2 regions of the Enterobacter pseudoroggenkampii genome follow, and region 2 is predicted to be linked to the other one. Evidence: predicted binding sites of a transcription regulator. Region 2 holds the regulator's gene; the other holds the start of a gene.
The links. Region 2 encodes LexA, which represses DNA repair genes until DNA is damaged. Its sites were predicted from a motif close to TNCTGTATGTACATACAGNA; they were not measured.

Region 1 (16,510 bases), on a different contig from region 2:
CGGGCATCAGATCGTGGTGGAAGATCCGCTGCAGGATTACAACTTTGGCGGGGCGCAGGTGATCTATCGCCTGCCGGAAGGGCACTACGTGGCCGCGACGGAAAGCCGCAAGGATGGGCAGGCGCTGGTGAGTTAATGTTTTATCCTCCCTCTCCCTTTGGGAGAGGGGCGGGGTGAGGGGAAAATTTCAGCCGATGCTAAACGGATCCGCATCCTGCCACGCCGGAAACTTCTCCCGGTACTCTTTCAGCGCCGTTAACGACAGCTCCGCATCAATGCGCGTCGCCTGGTGCGGCTCGGCGGTGGCGATGATCTCGCCCTGCGGATTCACCACCCGACTGTCGCCGCGGTAGTGATGTCCGTTGCCGTCCGTTCCCACGCGGTTACAGCCCACCACGTACGCCTGGTTCTCAATCGCGCGCGCCACCAGCAGCGACTGCCAGTGCAGGGAGCGCGGTGCAGGCCAGTTGGCGACATACAGCGCCAGGTCGTAATCGTTGCGGTTACGCGACCACACCGGGAAACGCAGGTCGTAGCAAACCAGCGGCAGAATACGCCAGCCTCGCCACTCGAACACCACGCGCTCGTTACCGGCTTCATAGTGATGATGCTCATCCGCAATGCGGAACAGGTGGCGTTTATCGTAAAAATGCACTTTTCCTTCCGGCTCCACCAGCAGGAAGCGGTTCACCGGCCCGCGTTCGGTCTGCAGGGCGGCGCTGCCAGCGATCAGCGCATTAGTCTGCTGCGCTTTGACATGCATCCAGGCGACCACCTCATCCTGCGGCATTGACTGCTGTGCCGCTTCCATGGCGAAGCCGGTGGTGAACATTTCCGGCAGGACAATCACATCACGCCCGGTAATGTCTTCCAGTTGACGATCAAAGTGGCGCAGGTTGGCGGGGCCATCCATCCACACTAAAGGTTGCTGCAAAATAGAAATCTTCAGACCAGGCACAATTCAGACTCCTCAAACGACCACTTTTTGACACTGTAGCACGACATAACGAGAAAATGTGGCAATAAAAAACCCCGCGCGCGGCGGGGTTTGTATAAGCGAAACGCGTTACGCCGCTTCAGGTTTACGGTGCTTCTCCGGGAGCTTTACCGGCTGCGTCGCCAGTTCGTCCGGTTCGAAATCATCCACGTTAATACTGCGCAGACGGCTCTCTTCGGCTTTCACCAGCAGAGCGGCTTCATCTTTATTGATAATGCCACCGGCGAGCGCCTGTTTTGCCAGTTCGTCCAGACGGGTAAACGGCAGGTTTTTGCCCAGCTGTTTACAGATCTTCTGGTGAATCGGATCGGCAGCTATCACGTCCAGCAGCGCTTCTTCCAGCAGACCCACCGGGTTATGCGGCGTCGGTGCCAGGTACTGACCGCGACCGATGCGGGAGCGGGTTGCGCTCGGAACCTGCAGGATCTTCGCCACCTTGTGGTCCAGCTTGTCGGACGGCGCCAGGTGGTGACGACCGGTCGGGAAGATCACCACGCGCAGGGCGCCTGCCACAAAGCGGTTCGGGAAGTTCGCCAGCAGATCGTCAATCGCCTGTTCAGCCTGATACATCGCATCCTGCACGCCCCAGTGCACCAGCGGCAGATCCGCTTCCTGACGGCCTTCATCGTCGTAACGTTTCAGGACCGCAGAGGCCAGGAAGATCTGGCTCAGCACATCGCCCAGACGGGCAGAGATACGTTCGCGACGCTTCAGGCTGCCGCCCAGCACCGCCATGGAAACGTCAGACAGCAGGGCCAGGTTGGCGCTCAGACGGTTCAGATGCTGGTAATAACGTTTGGTCGCATCGCCGGTCGGCGTGGCGCTGGTAAGGCCGCGCGTCAGGCCCAGCCAGAAGCTGCGCACCTTGTTGCTGCCCACGTGACCGATATGTTTGAACAGCAGCTTATCGAAGGCATCCACGTCGTTGTTCTGCGCGGCGGCCATCTCTTCCAGAACGTAAGGATGGCAGCGAATTGCGCCCTGACCGAAGATCATCATGCTGCGGGTCAGGATGTTTGCCCCTTCCACGGTGATGGCAATCGGTGCGCCCTGATAGCCGCGCGCCAGGAAGTTGCCTTCGCCGAGCATAATGCCTTTACCGCCCGCGATATCCATCGCGTCAATGATTGACTGCTGCGCGCGGTGGGTACAGTGGTACTTCACAATGGCGGACAGTACGGCTGGTTTTTCGCCCAGCATAATGCCGTAGGTAATCAGCGTGGCGGCGGCGTCCATCACGTAGGCGTTGCCCGCGATACGCGCCAGCGGCTCTTCGATACCTTCCATCTTGCCGATGGAGATTTTGAACTGACGGCGGATGTGCGCGTAGGCACCAATCCCCATCGCGACCGACTTCAGACCGCCGGTTGAGTTCGACGGCAGGGTAATGCCGCGGCCCACCGACAGACATTCCACCAGCATACGCCAGCCCTGACCGGCCATTTTCGGACCACCGATGATGTAGTCAATCGGCACAAAGATATCCTGACCGCGGGTCGGACCGTTCTGGAACGGCACGTTCAGCGGGAAGTGACGACGACCAATCTCGACGCCTGGGGTAGAGGTTGGGATCAGCGCACAGGTAATGCCCAGATCTTCTTCGCCGCCCAGCAGTTTTTCCGGGTCAGAGAGCTTAAAGGCCAGACCCAGCACGGTGGCGATAGGCGCCAGGGTGATATAACGCTTGTTCCAGGTCAGGCGCATGCCCAGCACCTGCTCGCCCTGCCACTCGCCCATGCAGACCACGCCGGTATCCGGGATCGCGCCCGCATCGGAGCCTGCTTCCGGGCTGGTCAGCGCGAAGCACGGGATTTCCTGACCGCGTGCCAGACGCGGCAGGTAGTGATCTTTTTGCTCTTCCGTACCGTAATGCTGCAGCAGTTCGCCCGGCCCTAAGGAGTTAGGTACGCCAACGGTAATCGCCAGGATCCCGGAAACGCCCGCCAGCTTCTGCAGCACGCGAGCCTGAGCGTAAGCGGAGAACTCCAGACCGCCGTACTCTTTCTTGATGATCATCGCGAAGAAGCGATGCTCTTTCAGGTACGCCCACAGCTCTGGCGGCAGATCGGCCATTTCGTGGGTGATGGCAAAGTCGTTTGCCATACGGCAGGCTTCTTCTACCGGGCCGTCAATAAACGCCTGTTCTTCAGCGGTCAGGCGCGGCTGCGGGTAGTTATGCAGCTTTTTCCAGTCCGGATTGCCCTGGAACAGGTCGCCTTCCCACCAGGTAGTGCCCGCATCAATCGCTTCTTTCTCGGTACGCGACATTGGCGGCATCACTTTGCGGAAGCCTTTGAACACCGGCGCAGAGATCATGGATTTACGCATCGGCGCCAGGTTAAACGGCAGAAGAATGATGGCAAGAGGGACTAAAAGCCAGATATTCCAGAGACCTGCGACGCCAAGCGCAGCCGTCCAGGCCAGAAGAATCAGGCTGCTCAGGAATAAACTTACGCGGTGATAGAACAACACACCGAGCAGAACAACGGTTGCGAGAATGCTCAAAATCATCATAAAGAAAAGCTCCCTTGCTTGTAGGAGGTCTGACCACTTGTGATGATATGGTTGTAGTTGATGTAAATTCCTTTAGCAATGTGTTTACAAAATAATTACAACCTGGTTCACATTGTTCGTGTTTTAGCCGGCACAAAAAAACAAAACGCCGGACGATTCGCATGGCTTTAGCTTCTCGCTTTTCGCGCTATCCGGTACACTCCACTGTGTTATTTCATCAATACTGAAGGATTATCCTCATGTACCAGGATCTTATTCGTAACGAACTGAACGAAGCGGCGGAAACGCTGGCGAACTTTCTGAAAGATGATGCCAATATTCACGCTATTCAGCGCGCAGCGGTCCTGCTGGCCGACAGCTTCAAAGCCGGCGGCAAAGTGCTTTCCTGCGGTAACGGCGGTTCCCACTGCGACGCGATGCACTTCGCAGAAGAGCTGACCGGACGCTATCGCGAAAACCGCCCGGGCTACCCGGCGATTGCGATTTCAGACGTTAGCCACATCTCCTGCGTAGGCAACGACTTCGGTTACGATCACATCTTCTCCCGCTACGTTGAAGCGGTAGGCCGTGAAGGCGACGTGCTGCTGGGGATTTCTACCTCCGGCAACTCCGGCAACGTGATCAAAGCGATCGCCGCCGCGCGTGAAAAAGGGATGAAAGTCATCACCCTGACGGGTAAAGATGGCGGTAAGATGGACGGTACTGCGGATGTTGAAATTCGCGTTCCGCACTTCGGTTATGCTGACCGTATTCAGGAAATTCACATCAAAGTGATCCACATCCTGATCCAGCTGATCGAAAAAGAGATGGTTAAGTAAGACTTCGCTGGGGGCACTCTTGCCCCCGCTGTTGTGGAGGTGAAGTATGTGCGAACTGCTCGGGATGAGCGCCAATGTGCCAACCGATATCTGCTTTAGTTTCACCGGGCTGGTTCAGCGCGGTGGAGGAACCGGGCCGCATAAAGACGGCTGGGGCATCACCTTCTACGAAGGCAAAGGGTGTCGCACGTTCAAAGATCCACAGCCCAGCTTTAACTCACCGATTGCCAAACTGGTGCAGGACTATCCCATCAAGTCCCGCTCGGTGATCGCCCACATCCGTCAGGCTAACCGTGGCGAAGTGGCGCTGGAAAATACCCATCCGTTTACCCGCGAGCTGTGGGGCCGTAACTGGACCTACGCGCACAACGGGCAACTCACGGGCTATAAGTCGCTGGAGACGGGCAATTTCCGCCCGGTTGGCGAAACGGATAGCGAAAAAGCCTTCTGCTGGCTGCTGCACAAGCTGACGGAGCGCTATCCCCGCACGCCCAGCAACATGGCTGCCGTGTTCAAATACATCGCGACGCTGGCGACAGAGCTGCGCGAAAAAGGCGTGTTCAACATGCTGCTCTCTGACGGCCGCTATGTGATGGCGTTCTGCTCGACGAATCTGTTCTGGATCACCCGCCGTGCGCCGTTTGGCGTTGCGACGCTGCTGGATCAGGATGTGGAGATAGACTTTCAGAAGGAGACCACACCGAACGATGTGGTCACAGTCATTGCAACGCAGCCACTGACGGGCAACGAAACCTGGCAAAAGATTATGCCAGGCGAGTGGGTGCTATTTTGTCTCGGGGACCGTGTAATTTGACGCCAGCTGTGGATGGACGACTTCGTGGCTCAGCGGTTTGCTGACCACGTAACGGCCATCTACGATAGAGACCACCGGCGGCTTGTGGGTCTGCTCAAAGTAGTCGTAACCTGGCTTCAGCTGTTTCCAGAAATCCGCGTAGTATGAGTACTTGTGACGCGCCATGTTGGCGTCCGTCATGCGGAATGGATAGATGCTGACCTGTACGCTAGGCTGCCCAAAGACCAGCGCGCCGGTCACGAACTGGAATATCTCATCAATGCCGGAATCGGTCATCGCATAACAGCCGATAGACACGCAGGCACCGTGGATCATCAGGTATTTACCTTCATAACCGTGAGCACGGTCATAGGCATTCGGGAAGCCGATGTTAATGGCTTTATAGAAGCGGCTGTCAGGCTTGAGCTGGCTGCGCTGAACGTTGTAGAACCCTTCCGGACTTTTGAAATCGCCCTGACGCTGTTTTGGCCCCAGTCCGCCGGAGTAGTTACAAATTTTGTAACTATCAAGCAGCTGATAGGTCTCGCCCATTTTCACAAACAGATCGAGAGTGCGTTCTTCCTTGAAGATTTGAATATAAACCGGCGATCCCATTAACTGCTGTTTATATTCCTTGCTGACCGGCGTCGTTGAGCTATTACTGCTGAGCAGTCCGGCAAACGACATGCACGGAATCAGAAGCATCGCAATGAACAATGCGATTTTACGCATACTACTAGTTCCTTGATAAAACCATGACCAACTTGCCAGGACGGCAAAAGAGACCCGAAATCAGATTATTCTGTTAGGAGCGCTCACATTAGCACCGCTATAGATTTTCGCAAGAGCCGGGCGGTGAGTTTACAAATTAGTTTTACTTTATAAACCATCAAAATCGCGATGGCTCCAGGAACTTTGCGCATTAGCTCGCAATTTGGCGCGCGCGACGGCGGATTCCCTGCCCGCGAGAAGGGGAAAATGTTACACTTCGCGGCCACTGGATTGTTGTTCATGGAAACCTGCTAACCACATGTTTAAAATAAAAAAAGGACTTGATCTGCCGATTGCAGGCGTGCCAGCGCAGCACGTTTCGACAGGCGCAAGCGTTCATCATGTCGCCATTGTGGGCGACGACTACCTGGGAATGCGACCTTCTATGTTGGTACAGGAAGGCGATCGCGTGATCAAAGGACAGGCGCTCTTTGAGGACAAAAAAAATCCCGGCGTGATGTTTACGGCGCCCGCGAGCGGCACCGTTGTGGCGATCAACCGTGGCGAACGGCGCGTTCTGCAGTCGGTGGTTATCCGCATTGAAGGCAACGAACAGCGTGAATTCGCCCATTACGATGCCGCAGACCTCGCGTCGCTGAGCCGTGACGCCGTTCAGGCTCAGCTTCTGGCGTCCGGTTTATGGACCGCGCTTCGTACGCGTCCCTTCAGCAAATCCCCTGTTCCAGGCACGGAACCGGCCGCGATTTTCGTCACGGCCATCGACACCAACCCGCTTAGCGTGGACCCGCAGCCGGTTATCCTGGCACAGCGCAAAGCCTTCGATGCCGGATTGACCGTTTTAGCCCGCCTCACGTCAGGGAAAGTCCACGTTTGCCAGGCCGGCGGCGGCAAGCTTGGCGGGCATCCGCAGGGGCAGGTCACGTTTAATGAGTTTGCTGGCCCGCATCCGGCGGGTCTGGTCGGAACGCACATCCACTTTCTTGAGCCGGTAAGCCTGACGAAACGGGTCTGGCATCTGAATTATCAGGATGTCATCGCCATCGGTAAGCTTTTTACTACGGGTGAACTCTGCGCGGAACGCGTCATCGCCATCGGCGGGCCGCAGGCTGCACACCCGCGCCTGGTGAAGACGCTGCTGGGCGCAGACATCAATGAACTGCTGGTGGGGGAAACCAAAGAGGGTGAAAACCGCCTGATTTCCGGTTCGGTCCTCAGCGGACGCCATGCTGCCAATGCACACGCGTATCTGGGACGTTTTCATTTGCAGGTCAGCATTGTGCAGGAAGGGCGTGAGAAAGAGCTGTTCGGCTGGGTGCTGCCCGGTGCGGAAAAATATTCCGTTACCCGCACCACGCTGGGCCATTTCCTGCGTAATAAGCTGTTTAGCTTCTCGACCAGTACGCACGGCGGCGAGCGCGCCATGGTCCCGATTGGTAACTACGAGCGCGTCATGCCGCTGGATATTCTGCCGACCATGCTGCTGCGCGATCTGCTCGCCGGTGATACCGACAGCGCGCAGGCGCTGGGCTGTCTGGAACTTGACGAAGAAGATCTGGCGCTCTGTACCTATGTCTGTCCGGGAAAATACGAATATGGACCGGTATTGCGCGAGGTGTTAACCCGCATTGAGCAGGAAGGATAACCGATGGGCTTAAAACACCTCTTTGAAAAAATTGAGCCGCACTTTACCGAAGGGAAGCTCAAAAAGTACTACCCGCTGTATGAAGCAACGGCGACTATTTTCTACACGCCGGGGCTGGTGACGAAAGGCGCGGCGCACGTTCGCGACGCCATCGACCTTAAGCGGATGATGATCCTGGTGTGGTTTGCGGTCTTCCCGGCGATGTTCTGGGGGATGTACAACGTCGGTCTGCAGAGCATACCGGCGCTGCACCACATGTACGATGCGCAGCAGCTGGCGCAGGTGCTCCAGTCTGACTGGCACTACCGTCTGGCCCATTCGTTAGGGGTGAGCTTCGCTGCAGACGCGGGCTGGATCAGTATGATGACGCTGGGCGCGGTGTTCTTCCTGCCGATTTACCTCACGGTATTTATCGTGGGCGGCTTCTGGGAAGTGCTGTTTGCCATCATCCGTAAACACGAGATCAACGAAGGCTTCTTCGTGACCTCGATTCTGTTTGCCCTGATTGTCCCGCCCACCTTACCGCTCTGGCAGGCAGCGCTGGGCATCAGTTTCGGCGTGGTGATTGCCAAAGAGATCTTCGGCGGCACCGGGCGGAACTTCCTCAACCCGGCGCTGGCGGGACGTGCGTTCCTCTTCTTTGCCTATCCGGCGCAAATCTCAGGCGATCTGGTCTGGACGGCGGCAGACGGTTTTTCCGGCGCGACGCCGCTTTCACAGTGGGCAGCCCACGGTGGCGAAACGCTGGTGAACAACGCGACGGGTCAGCCAGTCACCTGGCTTGATGCCTTTATTGGCAACATTCCGGGCTCCATCGGTGAAGTCTCGACGCTGATGATTTTGCTTGGCGGGGCGATCATTCTTTTCGGACGTGTGGCCTCCTGGCGGATTGTGGCGGGCGTGATGATCGGCATGGTGCTGACCGCCACCCTGTTCAACGTTATTGGTTCTACTACCAACCCGATGTTCTCCATGCCGTGGTACTGGCATCTGGTGCTGGGGGGCTTCGCGTTCGGCATGATGTTCATGGCGACGGACCCGGTCTCGGCCTCGTTTACAGACAAAGGTAAATGGAGCTATGGCGTGCTCATTGGCGCGATGTGTGTCCTGATCCGCGTGGTCAACCCGGCGTATCCGGAAGGGATGATGCTGGCCATTCTGTTTGCCAACCTGTTTGCGCCGCTGTTCGACTACCTGGTGGTGCGGGCCAACATCAAGCGGAGGAAGGCGCGTGGCTGAGGTTAAAAATAACGACAGCATCAGCAAAACGCTGCTGGTGGTGCTGGTGCTCTGTCTGGTCTGTTCCATCGTCGTGGCCGGTTCTGCCGTGGGGTTAAAACCCCTGCAGCAGGAGCAACGCGCGCTGGATAAACAGCGCAACATTCTGGCCGTGGCCGGGCTGATGCAGGAAGGAATGAGCGCAGACGACGTTTCGGCCGTCTTTGCCGAACGTATTTCCGCGCAGCTGGTGGATTTAAAAACGGGTGAACTGCTGGATAAAGACCCGGCAACCTTCAACCAGGCGCTGGCGCTGAAAGATCCGCAGATGAGCGTGACGCTCGAGGCATCGCAAGATCCCGCCGGGATTAAGCGTCGCAGCAACCTGGCCGAAATTTACCTGGTGCGTGACCCCCAAAAACGCATTCAGGAAGTGGTACTGCCTGTTTACGGTAACGGGCTGTGGTCAATGATGTATGCCTTTGTGGCCCTGGATACGGATGGCCGCACGGTCAAAGGCATTACGTATTACGACCAGGGCGAAACGCCGGGGCTGGGTGGCGAAGTGGAAAATCCGAACTGGCGGGCACAGTTTGTCGGCAAGAAAGTGCTCGACGATAACGGTCTGCCTGCGCTGAAGGTGATGAAAGGGGCGGCACGTCCCGGTGACGACTACGCGGTCGATGGGCTTTCCGGCGCCACGCTTACCTCAAACGGGGTGCAGCACAGTTTTGATTTCTGGATGGGCGAGCTGGGCTTTGGTCCTTTCCTGAAAAACGTACGTGAAGGAGCGCTGAACAATGGCTGATACCGGTGAACTGAAAGAAGTGAAAAAGGTGCTCATTGGCCCACTGCTCGCCAATAACCCGATCACGCTGCAGGTGCTGGGCGTCTGTTCGGCACTGGCGGTAACGACCAAGCTGGAAACGGCGGTGGTGATGACGCTGGCCGTCACGCTGGTCACGGCGTTTTCGAGCATGTTTATCTCGATGATCCGCCACCACATTCCCAACAGCGTGAGGATCATCGTGCAGATGGCGATCATCGCCTCGCTGGTGATCGTGGTCGATCAGCTGCTGCGCGCCTTCGCCTATGAAACCTCCAAACAGCTCTCGGTGTTTGTCGGGCTGATCATCACCAACTGTATCGTCATGGGGCGTGCGGAAGCCTACGCCATGAAAATGCCGCCGCTGGCGAGCTTTATGGACGGTATCGGCAACGGCCTGGGCTACGGCGCGATCCTGCTGACCGTGGGGTTCCTGCGCGAGCTGATTGGCAGCGGCAAGCTGTTTGGCATCACGGTGCTGGACACGGTGCAAAACGGCGGCTGGTATCTGCCAAACGGCCTGTTCCTGTTGGCCCCTAGCGCATTTTTCATTATCGGTTTGCTGATCTGGCTGATTCGTACGCTGAAGCCAGAACAGCAGGAAAAGGAGTAACCGACGATGGCTCATTACCTGAGTTTGTTTGTGCGCGCGGTGTTTGTTGAAAACATGGCGCTCGCGTTTTTCCTCGGCATGTGCACGTTCCTTGCCGTGTCTAAAAAGGTCTCTACGGCATTTGGGCTGGGGGTGGCGGTCACCGTTGTGTTGGGGCTTTCGGTTCCGATTAACAATCTGGTGTACAACTTCGTGCTGCGGGACGGCGCGCTGGTGGAAGGGGTTGATCTCAGCTTCCTGAACTTCATCACCTTTATCGGGGTGATCGCGGCGCTGGTGCAAATCCTCGAGATGATCCTCGATAAGTACTTCCCGTCGCTGTACAACGCGCTGGGGATCTTCCTGCCGCTGATCGCGGTGAACTGCGCCATCTTTGGCGGCGTCTCGTTTATGGTTCAGCGTGATTACAACTTCAGTGAATCCGTGGTGTACGGTTTTGGTTCCGGCATCGGCTGGATGCTGGCGATAGTCACCATGGCGGGGATCCGCGAGAAAATGAAATATGCCAACGTGCCTGCGGGTCTGCGTGGCTTAGGGATCACCTTTATCACCACCGGGCTGATGGCGCTGGGCTTTATGTCCTTCTCCGGTGTGCAGCTATAAGGGCTAACAGATGGAAATTATCCTTGGCGTGGTGATGTTCACGCTGATTGTACTGGTGCTGTCAGGACTCATTCTGGCGGCGCGCGCGAAGCTGGTGAATTCCGGTGACGTGGTGATTGATATTAACGACGATCCGCAGAATCAGATCCGCACGCCTGCGGGAGATAAACTGCTCAACACGCTCTCCGGTAACGGTATTTTTGTCTCCTCAGCCTGCGGCGGCGGCGGCTCCTGCGGACAGTGCCGCGTGACGGTAAAAGAGGGCGGTGGCGATATTCTGCCCACCGAGCTGGCGCATATCACTAAGCGTGAGGCAAAAGAGGGCTGCCGTCTGGCCTGCCAGGTCGCGGTGCGCCAGAACATGAAGATTGAGCTGCCGGAAGAGATCTTCGGCGTTAAAAAATGGGAGTGCGAGGTTATCTCCAATGATAACAAAGCCACCTTTATTAAAGAGCTGAAGCTGCGGGTACCGGAAGGGGAAGATGTTCCGTTCCGCGCCGGGGGTTACATTCAGATTGAGTGTCCTGAGCATACCGTGGCGTATGCGGACTTCGACGTGCCTGAGGAGTACCGCGCCGACTGGGACAAATTCAATCTCTTCCGCTTTGTATCCGAGGTAAAAGAGCCGACGTTGCGCGCTTACTCCATGGCTAACTATCCGGAAGAGAAGGGCATTATTATGCTCAACGTGCGTATCGCCACGCCGCCACCGAATGTGCCGGATGCACCGCCGGGCGTGATGTCGTCATATATCTGGTCTCTGAAGCCGGGAGATAAGGTGACCATCTCCGGTCCGTTCGGGGAGTTCTTCGCGAAAGATACCGACGCGGAAATGGTCTTTATCGGCGGCGGTGCCGGTATGGCCCCGATGCGCTCGCACATTTTTGACCAGCTCAAGCGGCTCGGCAGCAAGCGTAAAATCAGCTTCTGGTACGGGGCGCGTTCGCTGCGCGAAATGTTCTATGACGACGAGTTTGAACAGCTGGCGCGTGAAAACCCGAACTTTACCTTCCATGTGGCGCTCTCCGATCCGCAGCCGGAAGATAACTGGACGGGCTATACGGGGTTCATCCACAACGTGCTGTATGAAAACTACCTCAAACAGCACCCTGCACCCGAGGACTGCGAGTTCTATATGTGTGGTCCGCCGATGATGAACGCCGCCGTGATTAAGATGCTGAAAGATCTCGGCGTTGAAGATGAGAACATCATGCTCGATGATTTTGGAGGCTGATGATGCTGACGTTTCTGGCAACCTTTGTGGTGTTTGTGCTTGTCATCTTCGGCATGTCGTTAGGCTGGATAGTTAAACGGAAAAGCATTCAGGGCAGCTGCGGCGGTATTTCCTCCATTGGGATGGAAAAGGTCTGCGACTGCCCGGAACCGTGCGATGCGCGGAAAAAAAGAATGGCCCGCGAGCAGCAGCGCATCATTTAATCTGCCAGGTCGGGTAAGGCGAAGCCACCACCCGACGATTCACACGTACACTTCTCAATCCTCATTTGTTTACTGTATACTTATCCAGTGATGAGTGAGGGCTTACTATGCGCAAAATAATCCATGTCGATATGGACTGCTTTTTTGCCGCAGTGGAGATGCGTGACAACCCGGCGCTGCGGGATATTCCCATCGCCATTGGCGGCAGCCGCGTTCAGCGTGGTGTCATCAGCACCGCCAACTATCCTGCGCGCAAATTTGGCGTGCGCAGCGCCATGCCGACGGCGATGGCCTTAAAGCTTTGCCCTCATCTCACGCTTCTGCCCGGGCGGTTCGACGCCTATAAAGAGGCTTCCCTTCATATTCGGGAAATCTTCTCCCGCTATACCTCTCTGATAGAGCCGCTGTCGCTGGACGAAGCCTATCTCGATGTGACCGACAGCGTGCATTGCCACGGCTCCGCCACCCTGATGGCGCAGGAGATCCGCCAGACGATTTTCAACGAGCTGAATCTGACGGCATCGGCGGGGGTGGCGCCCGTTAAATTCCTCGCCAAAATCGCCTCCGATTTAAATAAGCCCAACGGTCAGTACGTCATCACGCCGGAAGAGGTGCCTGCGTTTTTGAAAACGCTACCGCTCGGTAAAATCCCCGGCGTCGGGAAAGTCTCCGCTGCAAAGCTGGAAAGCATGGGGCTACGGACCTGTGAAGACGTGCAGCGAAGCGACCTCGCCATGCTGCTGAAGCGCTTTGGGAAGTTTGGCCGCGTGCTGTGGGAGCGCAGCCAGGGGATTGACGATCGCGATGTGAACAGTGAACGGCTACGGAAATCCGTCGGCGTTGAGCGCACCCTCATTGAAGATATTCATGACTGGTCCGAATGCGAAACCATTATCACGGAACAGCTTTACCCGGAGCTGGAGCGACGCTTAAGCAAGGTGAAGCCGGACCTGCTGATTGCCCGTCAGGGTATCAAATTAAAATTCAATGACTTCCAGCAGACCACGCAGGAACACGTCTGGCCGCGACTGAATAAAGACGATCTTATCGCGACGGCAAAAAAGGCATGGGAAGAAAGACGAGGCGGGCGAGGGGTGAGGCTGGTGGGATTGCACGTCACGCTGCTGGATCCGCAGTTAGAGCGACAGCTGGTATTAGGATTGTAAAAAAGCCCGGTGCGCTACGCTTACCGGGCCTGCGTTGTTCACCCTCTCCCTGTGGGAGAGGGCTGGGGTGAGGGAATTACTTAACGGGGATCGCTTTCAGCAGTTCAGTCAGCAGCGTCCAGTAGTGACCGACGCTTTCGATATGAACCTGCTCATCCGGCGAGTGTGGACCGGTAATGGTTGGCCCGATAGAAACCATGTCCATGTCCGGATACGGTTTCTTGAACAGACCACATTCCAGACCGGCGTGGATCACCTGAATGTTCGGGGTGCTGTTGAACAGACGCTGGTAGGTTTCACGCACCAGTGCCATCACCGGAGAGCTTGCATCCGGCTGCCAGCCCGGGTAGCTGCCTTTTGCAGACGTTTTCGCGCCCGCCAGCGTACCCAGCGATTCCAGCATGCTCACCACGTACTCTTTACCGCTGTCGATAAGGGAGCGGATCAGGCAGATGATCTCCGCGCTGTCGTCGCTCATGGTCACCACGCCCACATTCAGCGAGGTTTCCACCACGCCTTTCGCCACGTCAGAGTTGCGGATCACGCCGTTTGGCGTCGCGTTCAGCAGCTGAACGAAGGTGTCACGAGACTTCGCGGTCAGCGCGGCTTTATCCGTGGAGACGGATTCCAGCACCACGGTCAGGTTCTTCTCTTTCGCTGACAGTTCGTTTTTCAGGATATCCAGATATACGGTGGAGAGTTTTTTCAGCTCGTCGGCTTTTGCCGCCGGTACAGCCACGGTGGCGAAGGCTTCGCGTGGGATCGCGTTGCGCAGGGTACCGCCGTTGAAATCAACCAGACACAGATCCAGCTCAGCCGCATGGCCTGCCAGGAAGCGCGCCAGCAGCTTGTTGGCGTTGCCCAGACCCAGGTGAATATCGCCGCCGGAGTGGCCGCCCTTCAGACCTTTCAGCGTCAGCTTGAAGGTCTGGAAACCGGCAGGAATCGCTTCGCGTGACAGCGGCAGGGTAGAGATGAAATCAATCCCGCCCGCGCAGCCCATGTAGATCTCACCTTCTTCTTCAGAGTCGGTGTTGATCAGGATATCCGCCTGCAGCCAGTTCGCCTGCAGACCGAACGCGCCGTCCATGCCTGCTTCTTCGGTCATGGTCAGCAGCACTTCCAGTGGACCGTGCTCAACGCTGTCGTCAGCCAGTACCGCCAGCGCAGAGGCCATACCGATGCCGTTATCCGCGCCCAGGGTGGTGCCGCGTGCTTTCACCCAGTCGCCGTCGATGTACGGCTGAATAGGATCTTTAGTGAAGTCGTGAACGGTGTCGTTGTTCTTCTGTGGCACCATGTCCAGGTGCGCCTGCAGCACAACCGGTTTGCGGTTTTCCATGCCTGCGGTGGCGGGTTTGCGGATCAGAATGTTGCCAACCTGGTCACGTTCCGCATGCAGACCTTTTTCCTTCGCCCAGCCCATAATATGTTCGGCAAGCTGTTCTTCATGGTAGGAAGGGTGTGGAATGGAGCAGATTTTGGCAAAAATATCCCACAGCGGCTGCGGAGATAATTGAGACAGTTCAGACACGATAAGTCTCCTTGTCGAGGCGCTGCAAACAAGGTTGCAGGTCACAGGGTTAGCAGGTTAATAGTTACCACAAGTCAGGCTTGCGAGATGAAACTGAGAATACCACTTTCTCTGCTGGCTGGTAGCATAAAGCATGTAAAAACACAGGCAGAGGGCGCTAAACACTGGTTTTTAGTGCGCCAGATCTCTATAATCTCGCGCAACCTATTTCCCCCTCGAACACTTTTTAAGCCGTATAAAAACAGGCTGGGACACTTCACATGAGCGAAAAATACGTCGTCACCTGGGACATGTTGCAGATTCACGCCCGCAAACTGGCTGCGCGTCTGATGCCTTCCGAACAGTGGAAAGGCATTATTGCCGTCAGCCGTGGCGGTCTGGTACCGGGGGCGCTGCTGGCACGTGAGCTGGGTATTCGTCATGTCGATACCGTTTGCATCTCCAGCTATGACCATGACAACCAGCGTGAGCTGACCGTGCTGAAACGCGCGGAAGGCGACGGTGAAGGTTTCATCGTGATTGATGACCTGGTGGATACCGGCGGTACTGCGGTCGCTATCCGCGAAATGTATCCGAAAGCACATTTCGTCACTATCTTCGCGAAACCTGCTGGCCGCCCGCTGGTTGACGATTACGTGATTGATATCCCGCAGGATACCTGGATTGAACAGCCATGGGATATGGGCGTGGTCTTCGTACCGCCGATTTCAGGCCGTTAATACCAGTACGTAACTTTACACGCCCGGCTATGCCGGGCGTTGTTCTTTTTGGCCTGCCACGCGTTACAATAGTCTTCATATGACGTATTCATGGAGGCAACGCAATGACGCAGGCGAATCTCACCGAGACACTTTTCAAACCCCGTTTCAAACACCCTGAAACGTCGACGCTGGTGCGTCGCTTTAATCCGGGTACCCAGCCTGCCGTCCAGTCCGCGTTAGACGGTAAAAACGTGCCCCACTGGTATCGTATGATTAACCGCCTGATGTGGGTCTGGCGCGGTATCGATCCTCGTGAAATCCTTGACGTGCAGGCGCGTATCGTGATGAGTGAAGCCGAGCGTACCGACAGCGAACTCTATGATACGGTAGTGGGCTATCGCGGCGGAAACTGGATCTACGAGTGGTCTAAACAGGCAATGCTCTGGCAGCAGAAAGCCACCCAGGAAGAGGATGCCACGCGCAGCGGCAAGCACTGGCTGCATGCGGCCAATCTCTACGCCATTGCCGCGTATCCACATCTGAAAGGTGATGAGCTGGCCGAGCAGGCACAGGCGCTGGCGAATCGCGCCTATGAAGAGGCGGCTCAACGCCTGCCGGGCCAGATGCGCGAACTCGAGTTTACCATTCCGGGTGGGTCATCCATTACCGGGTTCCTGCATATGCCTGAAGGTGAAGGCCCGTTCCCGACCGTCCTTATGTGCGGTGGGCTGGATTCGTTGCAGATCGATTATTACAGCCTGTATGAGCGTTACTTCGCACCAAAAGGGATCGCCATGCTGACGCTGGATATGCCCTCAATCGGCTTCTCCTCCAAATGGAAACTGACTCAGGATTCCAGCCTGCTGCACCAGCATGCGCTAAAAGCGCTGGAAAACATTCCGTGGGTCGACCACAC
Region 2 (16,510 bases):
AAAGCAAAAGCCTGACCGTTACGCCGTATCAGAACCGTCGCTTTGACAGCTGCTTCCTGACGGCGAAAAAAGCGATTGAAAGCGGCAAGCTGGGCGACATCGTGGAAATAGAAAGCCACTTCGATTACTACCGTCCGGTAGCGGAAACGCAACCCGGCCTGCCGCAGGACGGCTCGTTCTATGGTCTGGGCGTGCACACCATGGACCAGATCATCTCCCTGTTTGGCCGACCGGACCACGTGGCGTATGACATCCGCAGCCTGCGTAATAAAGCCAACCCGGACGATACTTTTGAAGCGCAGCTGTTCTACGGCGACCTGAAAGCCATCGTCAAAACCAGCCATCTGGTGAAGATCGACTACCCGAAATTTATCGTTCACGGCACCCGAGGCTCGTTCATTAAGTACGGTATTGACCAGCAGGAGACCAGCCTGAAGGCTAACATCATGCCGGGCGAACCGGGTTTTGCGGCGGATGATTCTGTGGGCGTCCTGGAGTACGTGAACGATGAGGGCGTAACGGTCAGGAAGGAGCTGAAACCGGAAACTGGCGACTATGGCCGCGTCTACGATGCGCTCTATGAAACCCTTACATCCGGCGCGCCGAATTACGTCAAGGAATCTGACGTTCTAACCAACCTCGAAATCCTTGAACGGGCCTTCGAACAGGCTTCTCCTGCCACGATAACCCTCGCGAAATAAGCAAAAACGGCTCCTCTGCGCTTGTTCATAATTTTTGAACAGAGGAGTCAATTTTCACCCTCTATGATCCCAGGCGGTTTGCGTCCACACTTACTCCATCGAAACGAACTGAGGGTGAAAACAATGATCTACTTACGCAAAGCAAACGAACGTGGTCACGCGAATCATGGCTGGCTGGACTCATGGCATTCATTCTCGTTTGCCGACTACTACGACCCGAACTTCATGGGCTTCTCCGCACTGCGCGTGATTAACGATGACGTGATTGATGCGGGCCAGGGCTTTGGTACCCACCCGCACAAAGACATGGAAATCCTGACCTATGTGCTGGAAGGGGCGGTTGAGCACCAGGACAGCATGGGCAACAAAGAGCAGGTTCCGGCGGGCGAGTTCCAGATTATGAGCGCGGGTACCGGGGTGCGTCACTCCGAGTACAACCCGAGCAAAACGGAAAAACTGCACCTGTATCAAATCTGGATCATTCCAGAAGAGACCGGCATCACGCCGCGCTACGAGCAGCGCCGCTTCGACGCGAAACAGGGCAAACAGCTGGTGCTGTCCCCGGATGCGCGTGAAGGTTCCCTGAAAGTGCATCAGGATATGGAGCTGTACCGCTGGGCGCTGGCGAAAGATGAACAGTCCGTGCATCAGATTGCCGCTAACCGCCGCGTCTGGATCCAGGTGGTGAAAGGTGAAGTGTCCATCAACGGCACTAAAGCAACCACCGCCGATGGTCTGGCCATCTGGGATGAGCAGGCGCTCTCCGTGCATGCCGACAGCGAAAGCGAAATTCTGCTGTTTGACCTGCCGCCGGTGTAATAAAACATAAATAAATACCCATCCTTCCCTTTGACAGGGGAAGGATGGGCTTTGTCCGTGATAAACTGAGCAAATCTCTCACTTCAAGATTTCTCAGGACGATGAAAAAGAAACGCCCCGTACTTCAGGATGTCGCCGATCGCGTCGGTGTGACCAAAATGACGGTCAGCCGTTTTTTACGTAACCCGGAACAGGTTTCCGTGGCGTTACGTGGCAAGATTGCCGCTGCCCTTGATGAACTGGGTTATATCCCCAACCGCGCACCCGATATTCTCTCCAATGCGACCAGTCGTGCGGTGGGTGTCCTGCTTCCATCCCTGACCAACCAGGTTTTCGCCGAAGTATTGCGGGGAATCGAAAGCGTCACCGATGCTTTTGGCTACCAGACCATGCTCGCCCACTATGGGTACAAGCCGGAACTGGAAGAGGAACGTCTTGAGTCGATGCTTTCCTGGAACATTGACGGCCTGATTTTAACCGAACGTACCCACACTGCCCGCACGCTCAAAATGATCGAAGTGGCGGGTATCCCTGTGGTGGAGCTGATGGACAGCCAGTCGCCGTGTCTCGATATTGCCGTTGGGTTCGATAACTTTGAAGCGGCGCGCCAGATGACGGCGGCCATTATCGCCCGCGGGCATCGTCATATCGCCTATCTGGGTGCGCGTCTTGATGAACGTACTATCATCAAACAGAAGGGATACGAGCAGGCGATGCTCGACGCAAACTTAACCCCGTACAGCGTGATGGTGGAGCAGTCCTCCTCCTATACGTCGGGTATTGAGCTGATGCGTCAGGCGCGGCGCGAGTATCCGCAACTGGACGGTATTTTCTGTACCAACGATGACCTGGCGGTTGGCGCGGCGTTTGAGTGTCAGCGTCTGGGGTTAAAGATCCCTGATGATATGGCGATCGCCGGTTTCCACGGCCACGACATTGGTCAGGTGATGGAGCCGCGTCTGGCGAGCGTCCTGACCCCGCGTGAACGTATGGGCCGTATTGGCGCAGAACGCCTGCTGGCGCGCATTCGTGGTGAGGCAGTTACCCCGAAAATGTTAGATTTAGGTTTCACCTTGTCACCGGGTGGATCTATTTGAACTGACAAATTTGAAGTAGCTCACACTTATTCACTTCGCGCACGTTTGGATATTGCTTCTCTTTTGCCCCGGCAGGACAATGTTACCGATAACTGTTACCCGTAACAATTGACTGAGGGACACCCTTTGAGCACGACTAATCACGATCACCACGTCTACGTCCTGATGGGCGTTTCCGGTAGCGGGAAATCAGCCGTAGCCAGCGAAGTGGCGCATCAACTCCAGGCTGCGTTCCTTGATGGCGACTTCCTCCATCCGCGCAGCAACATCATGAAAATGGCCTCCGGCGAGCCGCTGAACGACGACGACCGCAAACCGTGGTTGCAGGCGCTGAATGACGCCGCGTTCGCTATGCAGCGTACCAATAAAGTCTCCCTGATCGTCTGCTCTGCGCTGAAAAAAACCTACCGCGACCTGCTGCGCGACGGTAACCCGAACCTCTCTTTCATCTACCTGAAAGGGGATTTCGAGGTGATTGAAAGCCGCCTGAAGGCGCGTAAAGGTCACTTCTTCAAAACCCAGATGCTGGTGACGCAGTTCGAAGCGCTGCAGGAGCCGGGTGAAGACGAGAAAGACGTCTTAGTGGTTGATATCGATCAGTCACTGGAAGGTGTTGTTGCCAGCACCATCGAGGTCATTAATAAAAGGCAGTAAGTTTTGAGTACATTAACGCTAGTTTTGACAGCAGTGGGTTCCGTGTTGCTGCTGCTGTTTTTAGTGATGAAGGCGCGTATGCACGCTTTTGTTGCTTTGATGGTGGTTTCTATAGGTGCAGGTCTCTTTTCCGGTATGCCGCTCGACAAGATCGCCGCGACGATGGAAAAAGGGATGGGCGGTACGCTGGGCTTCCTGGCGATTGTGGTGGCCCTTGGCGCGATGTTTGGCAAGATTTTGCACGAGACGGGCGCGGTCGACCAGATTGCCGTCAAAATGCTGAAATCCTTCGGCCACAGCCGCGCGCACTACGCGATTGGCCTGGCGGGCCTGATTTGCGCGCTGCCGCTGTTCTTTGAAGTGGCCGTTGTGCTGCTGATAAGCGTCGCGTTCTCCATGGCGCGCCATACCGGCACAAACCTTGTGAAGCTGGTTATTCCACTGTTTGCGGGCGTGGCGGCGGCCGCGGCGTTTCTGCTGCCTGGGCCTGCGCCGATGCTGCTGGCGTCCCAGATGCACGCTGACTTTGGCTGGATGATCCTGATTGGCCTGTGCGCGGCAATCCCGGGGATGATTATTGCCGGTCCGCTGTGGGGCAACTTCATCAGCCGTTACGTTGAGCTTCATATCCCGGATGACATCACCGAGCCGCACCTGGGCGAGGGCAAAATGCCGTCCTTCGGCTTCAGCCTGTCGCTGATCCTGCTCCCGCTGGTTCTCGTGGGTTTGAAAACCATCGCCGCGCGCTTTGTGCCGGTGGGCTCCAGCGCCTATGAATGGTTTGAGTTCATCGGTCATCCGTTCACGGCGATCCTGGTGGCCTGTCTGGTGGCGATTTACGGCCTGGCGATGCGTCAGGGAATGCCAAAAGACCGGGTGATGGAGATCTGCGGTGCCGCGCTGCAGCCTGCGGGGATTATCCTGCTGGTGATCGGTGCCGGCGGCGTGTTCAAGCAGGTACTGGTGGATTCCGGCGTGGGCCCGGCTCTGGGCGAAGCGCTGACCGGGATGGGCCTGCCGATTGCGGTAACCTGTTTCGTATTGGCTGCGGCGGTACGTATCATCCAGGGTTCCGCAACCGTGGCGTGTTTAACCGCTGTGGGTCTGGTGATGCCGGTGATTGAACAGCTGAACTACTCCGGTGCGCAGATGGCCGCGCTGTCTATCTGTATCGCGGGCGGTTCGATTGTGGTTTCTCACGTTAACGACGCGGGCTTCTGGCTGTTCGGTAAATTTACCGGCGCCACCGAAGCGCAAACCCTGAAAACCTGGACGCTGATGGAAACCATTCTCGGCACGACGGGTGCAATTGTCGGGATGATTGCCTTTACGCTGCTCAGCTGAGGGCAGTGATTTAACAAGTCTAAAAATAAGGCCCGGTAGCGTCAGCGCTTACCGGGCCTTTTTATTATCCAGGGCGTCAGGCCGGGCCATAACCCGGCATTGCGTTACTCGCCCTGCGTGGCGCTCTCAATCGTCAAACGCACGTCCGAGGTAATCAGCTCTGCCAGCATCTGGTATACCTTCAGCGTCTCTTCCGGCTCGGCATCACCCGTATCGCTGATGAAGCCTTCATCGCGCAGCGTCAGGACCAGGGAACTGAAGACCGCTTTGTCGAAGAATTCAGGAGCGTTAATGCCGTGCAGAACGGACAGGCGCTGGGCCAGCGTCCGGCTCTCTTTCTCCAGCGTACCGCGGTTGATAGACGGGTTCGCACTCAGCAGCCAGAACGTAATGGCGTAGCGCTGCAGCGTTTCGCGCGCACCGGCCGCCAGCAGCTGCAGGGTGCGGGAGCGTGACGGGTTGATGTGCAGCTCGTCGTTCGTGACGGTGATCAGCCCCTGACGACGCAGCTCTTCCGTCAGTTTATCCAGCTCGCCCGCCAGCTCATCCTTGCTCCAGCGCAGGAACAGCTCCGCTTTCAGCATCGGATAGAGCGTCTCAACGTGACGCAAGAGTTCCTGACGCGAGATACGGCGATGCTGGGTGATGATAGCCGCCATGAGCGACGGCAGCATCAGCATATGGGTGATGTTGTTTCGGTAGTAGGTCATCAGCACTGCCTGCTCGCGCGGCAGAATGATGATGTCGCCGATCGTGTCCTTTTCGACTTCAAACTTGTTCATCTGCAGCGCGTGATCGATAAGTTCACTGGCGGTTGCAGAAGGCACGGTCGAATCAACCGAGTACGGCACGTTACGCATCATATCCAGATAGCAATCCAGCTGCTCCGTGAGCTGTTCACGGGTCAGCGAGCGCTGACGCGAAGCCAGAAGTGCCGTACAGCACAGGTTCATGGCGTTAGCCGCACCGGCGTTGTTAATGCGCACCATCAGCTCGGACGCGATGCCGTTGACCGTTGGCGTCAGCCAGGCTGGACGAATCGCTTCGATAGGATCGATGGATTCGCGCCACTCGGGAACGTGATGGTTCAGGTACGTCATCAACGGCATCGGTTCGCCGAAGTTCACGTAGCCCTGACCGAGATTACGCAGCTTGCTCAGGCCGCGCAGCATCTGCGGCAGGCTCTCTTTCTCTTTGGTTGCACCACGCAGCTCTTTCGCGTACGTGCCCACTTCCATCACGTGCTCGTAGCCAATGTAGATTGGCACCAGCGTGATGGGACGGGTTCCTCCGCGCAGCATCGCCTGAATGGTCATCGACAGCGTGCCGGTTTTCGGATCGAGAAGACGTCCGGTACGGGAACGACCGCCCTCCACGAAGTACTCCACGGAATAGCCGCGGCTGAACAGCTCGCCCAGATACTCGCGGAACACGGTGGAGTAGAGCTTGTTGCCCTTGAAGGTACGACGGATAAAGAATGCGCCCAGGCGGCGGAAAATTGGACCTGCTGGCCAGAAGTTCAGGTTGATACCGGCAGCAATGTGCGGTGGTACCAGCCCCTGATGATAGAGCACGTAGGAAAGAAGCAGGTAGTCCATATGGCTGCGGTGGCAGGGAACATAGACAATCTCATGGCCATCATGCGCCAGCTGACGTACACGCTCGGCGTTATGAACGTTGATGCCCTGGTAGAGACGGTTCCAGGTAAAGCCGAGAATACGATCGGACAGGCGAATCATCTCGTAAGAGAAGTTCGCTGCAATCTCTTCCATCAGCGCAATGGCGTTCTGCTGGGCTTTCTCATGCGATATTTTCTTGCTGCGCGCTTCGTCTTCAACGGCGCGGGCAATCGCTTTGGAGGCCAACAGCTTGTTGAACAGATCCTGACGCGCCGGGAGACGCGGCCCAACGGCAGCAAGGCGCTGACGGGCGAAGTGCATACGCGCCACGCGCGCCAGTTTTTGCGCGATGATCTTGTCGGTGCCGTGCTCGTCCGCCATGCGACGCAGCGAAACGGAAGGGGAGAAACGCACAAAGCTGTCGCGCCCCAGCCAGGAGACCGCAAAGAACTTCTGGATGCCGTTAAGCATGCGCAGCGGCGGGTTCTCTTCACCTTTTTCACGGCCCGGACGACGACCAAACATCACCGATACCGGCACCATCTGCACATCCAGATCGGGGTTGCTGCGGTGCAGGTCGAGATAGTCATGGAACAGCTTGATGGACTCTTCTTTTGGCGTGTAGTAGGTAAACACGCGCGGTCCACCGTGAATGAACACATAGCGCGGCAGCAGCGTACCGTCAACTTCAAGCGGTTCAAGCGGGTCAGGTAAGTCATGCGCCAGACACTGGGCGCGAAGCGTCAGTAAGTCTGCCTTCGAGTTATAAGGCAAAACGTACATAATAGGACGTGACGTATCGAGCCCCAATTCCAGCGCGGGTTCTGCTGGGATAGACTTGCTTTTTACCAGGATGCTTAATGGTAAATTAAGTAATTTGTAGTAAATTCGTGGCCAGCCGGACATAAACGATGTAAAGCCTCTGGTTAATAATGCAATTGCGGCGCAAGGATAACAGAAAGCGCGCAAAATTTCTGTTGTTACCCGTCATACTTCAGGCTGTAGCGAAACGCGCTACAGTTCCTGTTACTGACGCTTTTTTTCATAAAAGGTTCTTTTAATGGCCAATAATACCACTGGGTTAACGCGTATCATCAAAGCCGCCGGCTATTCATGGAAAGGTTTCCGTGCCGCGTGGATCAACGAAGCCGCCTTTCGCCAGGAGGGCATCGCCGCTATCATCGCGGTGATCGTCGCCTGTTTCCTTGATGTTGATGCGATTACCCGCGTACTTCTTATAGGTTCCGTGCTTCTGGTGATGATAGTGGAAATTCTTAATAGCGCTATTGAGGCCGTGGTTGATCGCATTGGTTCAGATTTCCATGAACTTTCTGGCCGCGCAAAAGACATGGGCTCTGCTGCCGTGTTGCTGGCGATTATCACTGCCGCTATCACCTGGGTCACGCTGCTTTGGTCACATTTCCGATGAGCCTCGAGGAATAATTAAGTCCCTGGTTTTTTGTGCAGTTTTTGGTTCCAAAATCGCCTTTGACTGTATATACTCACAGCATAACTGTATATACACCCAGGGGGCGGAATGAAAGCATTAACGACCAGGCAGCAAGAGGTGTTTGATCTCATCCGGGATCATATCGGCCAGACGGGTATGCCACCCACGCGTGCGGAAATCGCGCAGCGTCTGGGCTTCCGTTCTCCGAATGCTGCCGAAGAACACCTGAAAGCGCTGGCGCGTAAGGGCGTGATTGAGATTGTCTCGGGCGCGTCACGTGGTATCCGCCTGCTGGTGGAAGAAGAGACGGGCATTCCGCTGGTGGGGCGTGTTGCTGCCGGTGAGCCTTTACTGGCACAGCAGCATATTGAAGGCCATTACCAGGTCGATCCAGCCATGTTCAAACCGAGCGCTGATTTCCTGCTGCGCGTCAGCGGTATGTCGATGAAAGACATCGGTATTCTTGACGGCGATCTGCTTGCGGTGCACAAAACGCAGGATGTGCGTAACGGCCAGGTGGTGGTCGCGCGCATTGACGACGAAGTGACCGTCAAGCGTCTGAAAAAACAGGGGAACACCGTTCAGCTACTGCCTGAAAACAACGAGTTCTCCCCGATTGTGGTCGATCTGCGCGAACACAACTTCTCTATCGAAGGGCTGGCGGTTGGGGTCATTCGCAACGGCGAATGGCTGTAACCTCTTCCTGACAGGCTATGGCGCCGCTGTAGCCTGCTTCATTCTCCACACCCGGTATTTTTCATGTCACTGCTGACGGCATCCGATAAGGCATTGTGGCGTCTTGCTCTGCCGATGATCTTCTCCAATATTACCGTTCCCTTGCTGGGTCTGGTCGATACTGCCGTTATTGGCCATCTTGATTCGCCTGTTTATCTTGGCGGCGTGGCGATTGGCGCGACGGCAACCAGCTTCCTGTTTATGCTGCTGCTCTTTTTGCGTATGAGCACCACCGGGCTCACGGCACAGGCTTATGGTGCAAAAGATCCGCTGCGTCTGGCGCGAGCGCTGGTCCAGCCGCTGATCCTCGCGCTTGGCGCGGGGGCGTTAATCGTTTTATTGCGTGCGCCCCTGATCGACCTTGCGCTTCATGTTGTTGGCGGTAGCGAGGCGGTACTCGCGCAGGCGCGACGGTTCCTTGAAATCCGCTGGCTCAGCGCGCCCGCGTCGCTGGCTAACCTGGTTCTGCTGGGGTGGCTACTGGGCGTGCAGTACGCCCGTGCACCAGTGATTTTGCTGGTGGTGGGTAACCTGCTCAATATCGTTTTGGATGTCTGGCTGGTGATGGGCCAGCATATGAACGTGCAGGGCGCAGCGCTGGCGACGGCGATTGCCGAATACGGGACCTTTATCATTGGCCTGTGGATGGTCTGGCGCGTGCTGGCGATGCGCGGCATCTCCCTGGCGCTGCTCAAAACCGCATGGCGCGGCAATATCCGTAAGCTGCTGGCGCTTAACCGAGACATCATGCTGCGCTCGCTGCTGCTTCAGCTCTGCTTCGGCGCGCTGACGGTCTTCGGGGCTCGACTGGGGCCAGAAATCGTTGCGGTCAACGCGGTATTGATGACGCTACTGACCTTTACCGCCTACGCGCTGGACGGTTTTGCCTATGCGGTAGAAGCGCATTCCGGGCAGGCGTACGGTGCGCGTGAAAGCGGGCAACTACGGGATGTCTGGCGGGCAGCCTGCCGTCAGTCGGGACTGGTGGCGCTGGCGTTTGGCCTGGTTTACGCCTGCTTTGGTGAGCAGATCGTTGCATTGCTGACGTCTATCCCTGCGCTGCGCGAGCTGGCGAGTCACTATCTCATCTGGCAAGTCGTCTTACCGGTGGTCGGCGTCTGGTGTTATCTGCTGGACGGCATGTTTATTGGTGCGACGCGCGGAGCGGAAATGCGTAACAGTATGGCGGTTGCAGCGGCCGGGTTTGGTCTGACGCTGCTGACGCTCCCCTGGCTGGGTAATCACGGTTTGTGGCTGGCCCTGGCCGTTTTCCTCTCGCTGCGAGGGTTGTCGCTGGCGTTTATCTGGCACCGCCACTGGCAAAACAATACCTGGTTCTCTTCACGTCACGATATATCGTGACGGTTAAAGATTCCGAATGTGAAACCAACTGCCGAATCCTTAACTACAATAATTATCACGTCCAGCAGAAAAGAACGTAACGGACGTTACGACCCGACGCTTAACTAAGAGGACACGATGATGAATAAAGACGAAATCGGCGGCAACTGGAAGCAGTTCAAAGGTAAAGCGAAAGAAAAGTGGGGTAAGCTGACGGATGACGATATGACCGTCATTGAAGGTAAACGCGATCAGCTTGTCGGTAAAATTCAGGAACGTTACGGCTACGCGAAAGATCAGGCGGAAAACGAAGTCAAAGACTGGGAAACCCGTAACGACTACCGCTGGTAACGCTGAATAACCCACAGGGCGGCTCTAAGCCGCCTTTTCTTTTGCCGTTAACGCGGCTTTTTCTTCACAAGAATTGAGTGGTCGTGCTGGCACGCGTCCTGATGACGACAGGCTTCCACCTCCACGCACGCGGAACAGAGCCCGTGCGCCTCAATCACGTTATGACGCAGGGCAAACCCCATTTTCGCTGCCAGCGTATGCATAATGTCTTCCACGCCTTCCGCAGCCTCTTCTTTCACCACGCCGCAGCGGTCACAGATAAACATCGCCGATGTGTGGGTGGGCTGATCGAACAGATGGCACAGCACATAGCTGTTGGTGGATTCCACCTTGTGCACGAACCCTTGTTCAAGCAGGAAATCCAGGGCGCGATACACCGTTGGCGGCTTTGCCTGCGGCTCGCTTTCGCGGAGAAGATCGAGCAGATCGTAGGCGCTGATGGCACCCTGCTGCAGGCTCATCAGACGTAATACTTCAAGGCGCTGCGGAGTCAGGCGCACATTGCGTTGCGCACACAGCTTTTCGGCCTGCGCTAACAGCTCTTTTGTGGACTTATCCATGTAGCACCCCGGATGTTATAGGACGGAAAACCCCCACTTTATCATGTTCTGGTAAAAACACCGAGATCCGCCAGTCTGTGCTATACCTGACCCATTACAAACCGGGAAATAAACAATGAAAAAACCTGACTGTATTCGGCACTGGCGCGACGTAGAAGGTGCGGATGATTCGACCTATCCAGATAGCGATGAGCTTTTTTCTATCGGCGCCCCGTTGGCTCGTAAGCTTGGACTCAGGCGCATTGGTATCCATCATGAGCGTTTGCCGCCAGGGCGCAGAACGTCCTATCCGCATGCGGAAAGCGATGAAGAAGAGTTCATTTATGTGCTCGAAGGTTATCCAGAAGCGTGGATAAATGGCTATCTGTGGAAACTTGAACCGGGCGACAGCGTGGGGTTTCCTGCCGGAACCGGTATCTGCCACACCTTTATTAACAACACGGAGGAAGAGGTGCGGTTGCTGGTCGTAGGCGAGGCCAACAAGAAGCACAATCGCATCTACTATCCCCTCAATCCGGTGTATGCCGCTACCCGTGAGGATCGCTGGGTAGACCACCCACCCCAGTTTTTTGGACCGCATGATGGAAAACCTGGGAAAAAATAATTTCCTCATCTATAAATATTGAGGGCCGTCACAAAATATAACAGGCCGTAAGGGAGTTTTACTTAGGGACAGAAATAGCGGGTCTTTTACTACTTATTCACAGCAATAGTTCGTTCCTGTTTGGGTGATAACAGACAGGGGTTATTTCATAACAGACTATAACGGGCATACTGTGAAAAAAAATTTTAAATTTTCGGTGGTTAGCATTGCTGTCTCCTTGTTTATGGCAAATCAGGCGGGAGCAGCCAATACCTGGACAGAATCACGGAGTGACGCCATGGGCGGGACGGGCGTTGCCTCCGGGAGCTATGGCAGTGGGGCGTTAATTAACCCGGCGCTGCTGGCAAAGGCAAAACCAGACGATGATGTGACGGTCATCTTGCCAGCCGTTGGGGTGCAGGTGACGGATGAAGACAATCTTCAGGACGAGATTGATACCATCAACGACAAAATTAATCACTACAAGGATGTGGTTGATGACCTCACGCCAAGGGAGATTATCACTAATCCGTTAGGTTCCATTAATCAATTCCAGGGCGCGGCCAAAGATCTCGCCGATGAGCTGGACTATCTCAAAGGCAAAACCGCACGCGCGACGGCAGGAGCAGGGCTTGCGGTGAGTATCCCTAACGATGTGCTTTCCGTGGCCTTTATGGCGAAAGGCTATGCTCATGGCCGGGTTAGCTCGTCTATCGATCAGCAAGATATTGATTATCTGCGCGGTATTCAAAGAAGCAAAGTGGTGGCTGCCGGTGTTGCCCTGGACGCTGCGCTGAACGGCACGGATCAGATCACTAAAAACCTCAACTCAACAGCGTCTGGCCGGGCGGCGATTGTGTCTGACTACGGCGTTGCCGTTGCCCGTCAGTTTGACCTCGGCGGCGTCCCGGTTTCCGTAGGCGTGACGCCAAAACTGCAAAAAACCTGGGTCTATAACTACACCACCTCAATCTACGATTACGACAGTAACAAGTGGAACGACAGCCGCTACCGCACAGACGATACGGGCTTTAACGTCGATGCCGGTATTGCGGCTGATTTCGGCGAGAACTGGACGGTCGGCGTGAGCGGCCAAAACCTGATGTCGCGCGATATCGACACCAAAGATATCCGTATCCGCAACGGGCGGACGGGAGAAGTGGTGAGCTATAAAGATACCTACCAGATCCGTCCGCTGGTGACCGCCGGAGCCGCCTGGCACAACGATCTGGTGACGCTGACCGCCGATGGCGATTTGACGGAAACCAAAGGATTTAAGAGCGAAGATACGTCGCAGTATGTTGGCGTGGGTGCCGAGGTGACGCCGCTCAGCTGGCTGGCGGTGCGTGCGGGTTATCGCGCGGACGTGAAGGGTAACGACAGCAATGTCTTTACCGGCGGTGTCGGTTTCGCGCCATTCAGTACCGTTCATGTTGACCTGATGGGCCTGTACGGTGAAGACGAAACCTGGGGCGCAGGGGCTCAGCTGAGCATGACGTTCTAAAGTCCACCGGAGGCGCTGCGCCTCCGGCTTTTCTTTGTGCTATAGTAGCGCCCCTTTTCCACCAGATGCTTAAAACTTCGCCATGTCGTCAGAATCACAGACCGCTTTCCCTGCACACCGTTTCTCCATTGCGCCGATGCTCGACTGGACGGACAGACACTGCCGCTATTTCCTGCGCCAGCTCTCCCGCCATACGCTGCTGTACACCGAAATGGTGACTACGGGCGCAATCATCCACGGGAAGGGCGATTACCTGGCCTATAGCGAAGAAGAGCATCCGGTTGCCCTGCAGCTGGGCGGCAGCGATCCGGCCGCGCTGGCGCAGTGCGCGAAGCTGGCGGAAGCGCGCGGCTACGACGAGATCAACCTGAACGTTGGCTGCCCGTCCGACCGCGTGCAAAACGGCATGTTCGGTGCCTGCCTGATGGGGAATGCCCAGCTGGTGGCGGACTGTATCAAGGCGATGCGCGATGTGGTTTCCATTCCGGTGACGGTCAAAACCCGTATCGGCATTGACGACCAGGACAGCTACGAATTCCTGTGCGACTTCATCAATACGGTCTCCGGAAAGGGCGAATGCGAGACGTTCATCATCCACGCGCGAAAAGCCTGGCTCTCCGGCCTGAGCCCCAAAGAGAACCGTGAGATCCCGCCGCTGGACTATCCGCGCGTTTATCAGCTGAAGCGTGACTTCCCGCACCTGACCATGTCGATTAACGGCGGCATCAAGTCTCTGGAAGAGGCCAAAGCGCACCTTGAACATATGGATGGGGTGATGGTTGGGCGCGAGGCGTATCAGAACCCGGGCATTCTGGCGACGGTCGATCGCGAAATCTTTGGCATCGAAGGCGCAGACACCGATCCGGTTGCCGTCGTGCGTGCGATGTATCCTTACATTGAGCGCGAGCTGAGCAACGGTACGTATCTCGGCCATATCACCCGCCATATGCTTGGCCTGTTCCAGGGCATTCCGGGCGCGCGTCAGTGGCGTCGTTACCTGAGCGAAAACGCACATAAAGCCGGCGCCGATATTGAGGTGCTGGAACATGCGCTGCGCCTGGTGGCAGACAAGCGATAACTTTCGCTAAAAGTTCGTCAAATTCACCACGCCCTGCGAATTCTCGCGGGGCGTTTTGCTTTAATAACAACAGGTTAATGCTGGCACGATTCTTGTAATGTTAACTGCATTACTCGGGAACTCGTGGGAGAGCACCATGCTGGAACTACTTTTTGTGATTGGCTTTTTTGTCATGCTGTTAGCGACAGGCGTTTCGCTGCTCGGCATTCTGGCGGCTATCGTGGTGGCGACGGTGGTCATGTTTATTGGCGGACTGTTTGCCCTGACGATCAAATTGCTGCCGTGGCTACTGCTGGCCATCGCGGTCGTGTGGGTGATTCGGGCGATTAAAGCTCCAAAAGTGCCCAGTTATCAGCGCAATAACCGCTTCCGTTACTAAGGTATTGAGGGGTTCGTCACATACTTGTAACTTTTCCGGCAGTATGGCTTAGAACAGAATAGGATTTACTTATCGAATCTGTCACTATGACTGCCGATAACGAATTCATCGAGCTGTACCCTACATACAGCCGAACTAAAAAAAGAAAGGGCTTCCCACGGGAAGCCCAATTTCTTTTTGGGGCTCAGGGAATCAACAAACTCGACCCCTGCGTCGCCCGGCTCTCAAGCACCTCATGCGCGCGCTGCGCATCGGTTAGCGGGTATTTCTGCGCCTCTGCCACATCCACCTTAATGACGCCGCTGGCGATCAGCGAGAACAGCTCGTTGCTGGCTTCCTCAAGTTCTTCCCGGTTGGTGATGTATCCTTGCAGGGAAGGGCGAGTCACATACAGAGAACCTTTCTGGTTCAGGATGCCCAGGTTAACGCCGGTCACCGCGCCTGACGCATTCCCGAAGCTTACCATCAGACCACGACGCTGCAGGCAGTCCAGCGACGCTTCCCAGGTATCTTTCCCTACCGAGTCATACACCACGCGCACTTTTTTGCCGCTGGTGATCTCCTTCAGCCGCTCAACAATGCTCTCTTCACGGTAGTTAATCACCTGCCAGGCTCCCGCCTGCAGCGCGCGCTGCGCTTTTTGTGCATTTCCGACGGTGCCGATCAGCTTCGCTCCCAGTGCTTTTGCCCACTGACAGGCGATGAGCCCGACGCCACCCGCTGCGGCATGAAACAGGAACTGCTCGTCGGGTTTAATTTCATAGGTTTTGCGCAGCAGGTAGTAAACCGTCAAACCTTTCAGGAACGAGGCTGCTGCCTGCTCAAAGGAGATGGCGTTAGGCAGCAGGGCGGCTTTATCCGCCGGAACGTTGTGGACGGAGCTGTAAGCGCCCAGCGCAGACTGAGCATATACCACGCGGTCACCCTCTTTAATATGCTTAACCGCGCTGCCCACTTTGATGACGACACCGGCTGCCTCGGTGCCCAGTCCGCTCGGCATCGACGGAGGCGGGTAGAGCCCGCCGCGAATATAGGTGTCGATATAGTTTATGCCGATGGCTTTGTTTTCAACCTGCACTTCGTTTTCGCCAGGCGCGGTGGGGGTGAACTCCACCGCTTTGAGTACGTCAGGGCCACCATGCTTGTGAAATTCAATACGTGTTGCCATGCTTCCTCCAGAATGTGGTAATCTTTCGACCCACTCTTTATCTCGGTAACTCCATTCACTATGGCAGGAAACAAACCCTTCAACAAACAGACTGAACCTCGCGAGCGTGATTTCCAGGTCGCAGGGTTAAAAGTCCCGCCGCACTCGATTGAAGCGGAACAGTCGGTGTTGGGCGGTTTAATGCTGGATAACGAACGCTGGGACGACGTCGCCGAGCGCGTCGTGGCGGAAGATTTCTACACCCGTCCGCACCGCCACATCTTTACCGAAATGGCGCGTCTGCAGGAGTCGGGCAGCCCGATCGACCTGATTACGCTCGCGGAATCGCTGGAGCGTCTTGGGCAGCTCGACAGCTGCGGCGGATTTGCCTATCTGGCGGAACTGTCAAAAAACACGCCTAGTGCGGCGAACATCAGCGCTTATGCCGATATCGTGCGCGAACGTGCCGTCGTCCGCGAGATGATATCGGTGGCGAACGAGATCGCCGAAGCCGGTTTTGATCCGCAGGGCCGCACCAGCGAAGACCTGCTCGACCTTGCTGAGTCCCGCGTCTTTAAAATCGCCGAAAGCCGCGCCAATAAAGACGAAGGCCCGAAAAACATCGCCGATGTCCTCGATGCCACCGTGGCCCGTATCGAACAGCTGTTCCAGCAGCCGCACGATGGCGTCACCGGCGTGAACACCGGCTATGACGATTTGAACAAGAAAACCGCCGGCCTGCAGCCGTCGGATTTGATTATCGTCGCCGCGCGTCCGTCGATGGGTAAAACCACTTTTGCGATGAACCTCGTCGAAAACGCGGCAATGTTGCAGGATAAACCGGTACTGATCTTCAGTCTTGAGATGCCCTCCGAGCAGATCATGATGCGTTCACTGGCATCGCTGTCGCGCGTGGATCAGACCCGCATCCGTACCGGTCAGCTCGACGATGAGGACTGGGCGCGCATCTCCGGCACCATGGGCATTCTGCTGGAAAAACGTAACATCTATATCGATGACTCCTCCGGCCTGACGCCGACGGAAGTTCGCTCCCGCGCGCGCCGTATCGCCCGTGAACATGGCGGTATCGGCCTTATCATGATCGACTACCTTCAGCTGATGCGCGTCCCGTCGCTCTCCGACAACCG

Region 1: dinB (DNA polymerase IV) is a predicted target of LexA. The motif match lies at 12,264-12,283, and genes of this name have one in related genera.

What each region holds. Positions count from the first base shown of each region.
Region 1 covers NZ_JAPMLV010000001.1:17,670-34,179, forward strand. Annotated here, with positions in the region: gene OTG14_RS00100 (gamma-glutamyltransferase family protein) at 1-136, shown strand, start outside; gene OTG14_RS00105 (amidohydrolase) at 188-958, opposite strand; gene fadE (acyl-CoA dehydrogenase FadE) at 1,067-3,511, opposite strand; gene lpcA (D-sedoheptulose 7-phosphate isomerase) at 3,751-4,329, shown strand; gene OTG14_RS00120 (class II glutamine amidotransferase) at 4,376-5,143, shown strand; gene dpaA (peptidoglycan meso-diaminopimelic acid protein amidase) at 5,114-5,854, opposite strand; gene OTG14_RS00130 (Na(+)-translocating NADH-quinone reductase subunit A) at 6,153-7,496, shown strand; gene OTG14_RS00135 (NADH:ubiquinone reductase (Na(+)-transporting) subunit B) at 7,500-8,735, shown strand; gene OTG14_RS00140 (Na(+)-translocating NADH-quinone reductase subunit C) at 8,728-9,522, shown strand; gene OTG14_RS00145 (NADH:ubiquinone reductase (Na(+)-transporting) subunit D) at 9,515-10,153, shown strand; gene nqrE (NADH:ubiquinone reductase (Na(+)-transporting) subunit E) at 10,160-10,756, shown strand; gene nqrF (NADH:ubiquinone reductase (Na(+)-transporting) subunit F) at 10,767-11,990, shown strand; gene nqrM ((Na+)-NQR maturation NqrM) at 11,990-12,193, shown strand; gene dinB (DNA polymerase IV) at 12,301-13,359, shown strand; gene pepD (cytosol nonspecific dipeptidase) at 13,436-14,893, opposite strand; gene gpt (xanthine phosphoribosyltransferase) at 15,154-15,612, shown strand; gene frsA (esterase FrsA) at 15,717-16,510, shown strand, end outside.
Region 2 covers NZ_JAPMLV010000008.1:59,470-75,979, forward strand. Annotated here, with positions in the region: gene OTG14_RS21785 (oxidoreductase) at 1-701, shown strand, start outside; gene OTG14_RS21790 (pirin family protein) at 825-1,520, shown strand; gene gntR (gluconate operon transcriptional repressor GntR) at 1,622-2,617, shown strand; gene gntK (gluconokinase) at 2,744-3,271, shown strand; gene gntU (gluconate transporter) at 3,275-4,615, shown strand; gene plsB (glycerol-3-phosphate 1-O-acyltransferase PlsB) at 4,720-7,140, opposite strand; gene OTG14_RS21815 (diacylglycerol kinase) at 7,295-7,663, shown strand; gene lexA (transcriptional repressor LexA) at 7,772-8,380, shown strand; gene dinF (MATE family efflux transporter DinF) at 8,444-9,781, shown strand; gene OTG14_RS21830 (CsbD family protein) at 9,902-10,111, shown strand; gene zur (zinc uptake transcriptional repressor Zur) at 10,159-10,671, opposite strand; gene OTG14_RS21840 (cupin domain-containing protein) at 10,787-11,275, shown strand; gene OTG14_RS21845 (conjugal transfer protein TraF) at 11,448-12,758, shown strand; gene dusA (tRNA dihydrouridine(20/20a) synthase DusA) at 12,841-13,836, shown strand; gene pspG (envelope stress response protein PspG) at 13,973-14,215, shown strand; gene OTG14_RS21860 (quinone oxidoreductase) at 14,400-15,383, opposite strand; gene dnaB (replicative DNA helicase) at 15,444-16,510, shown strand, end outside.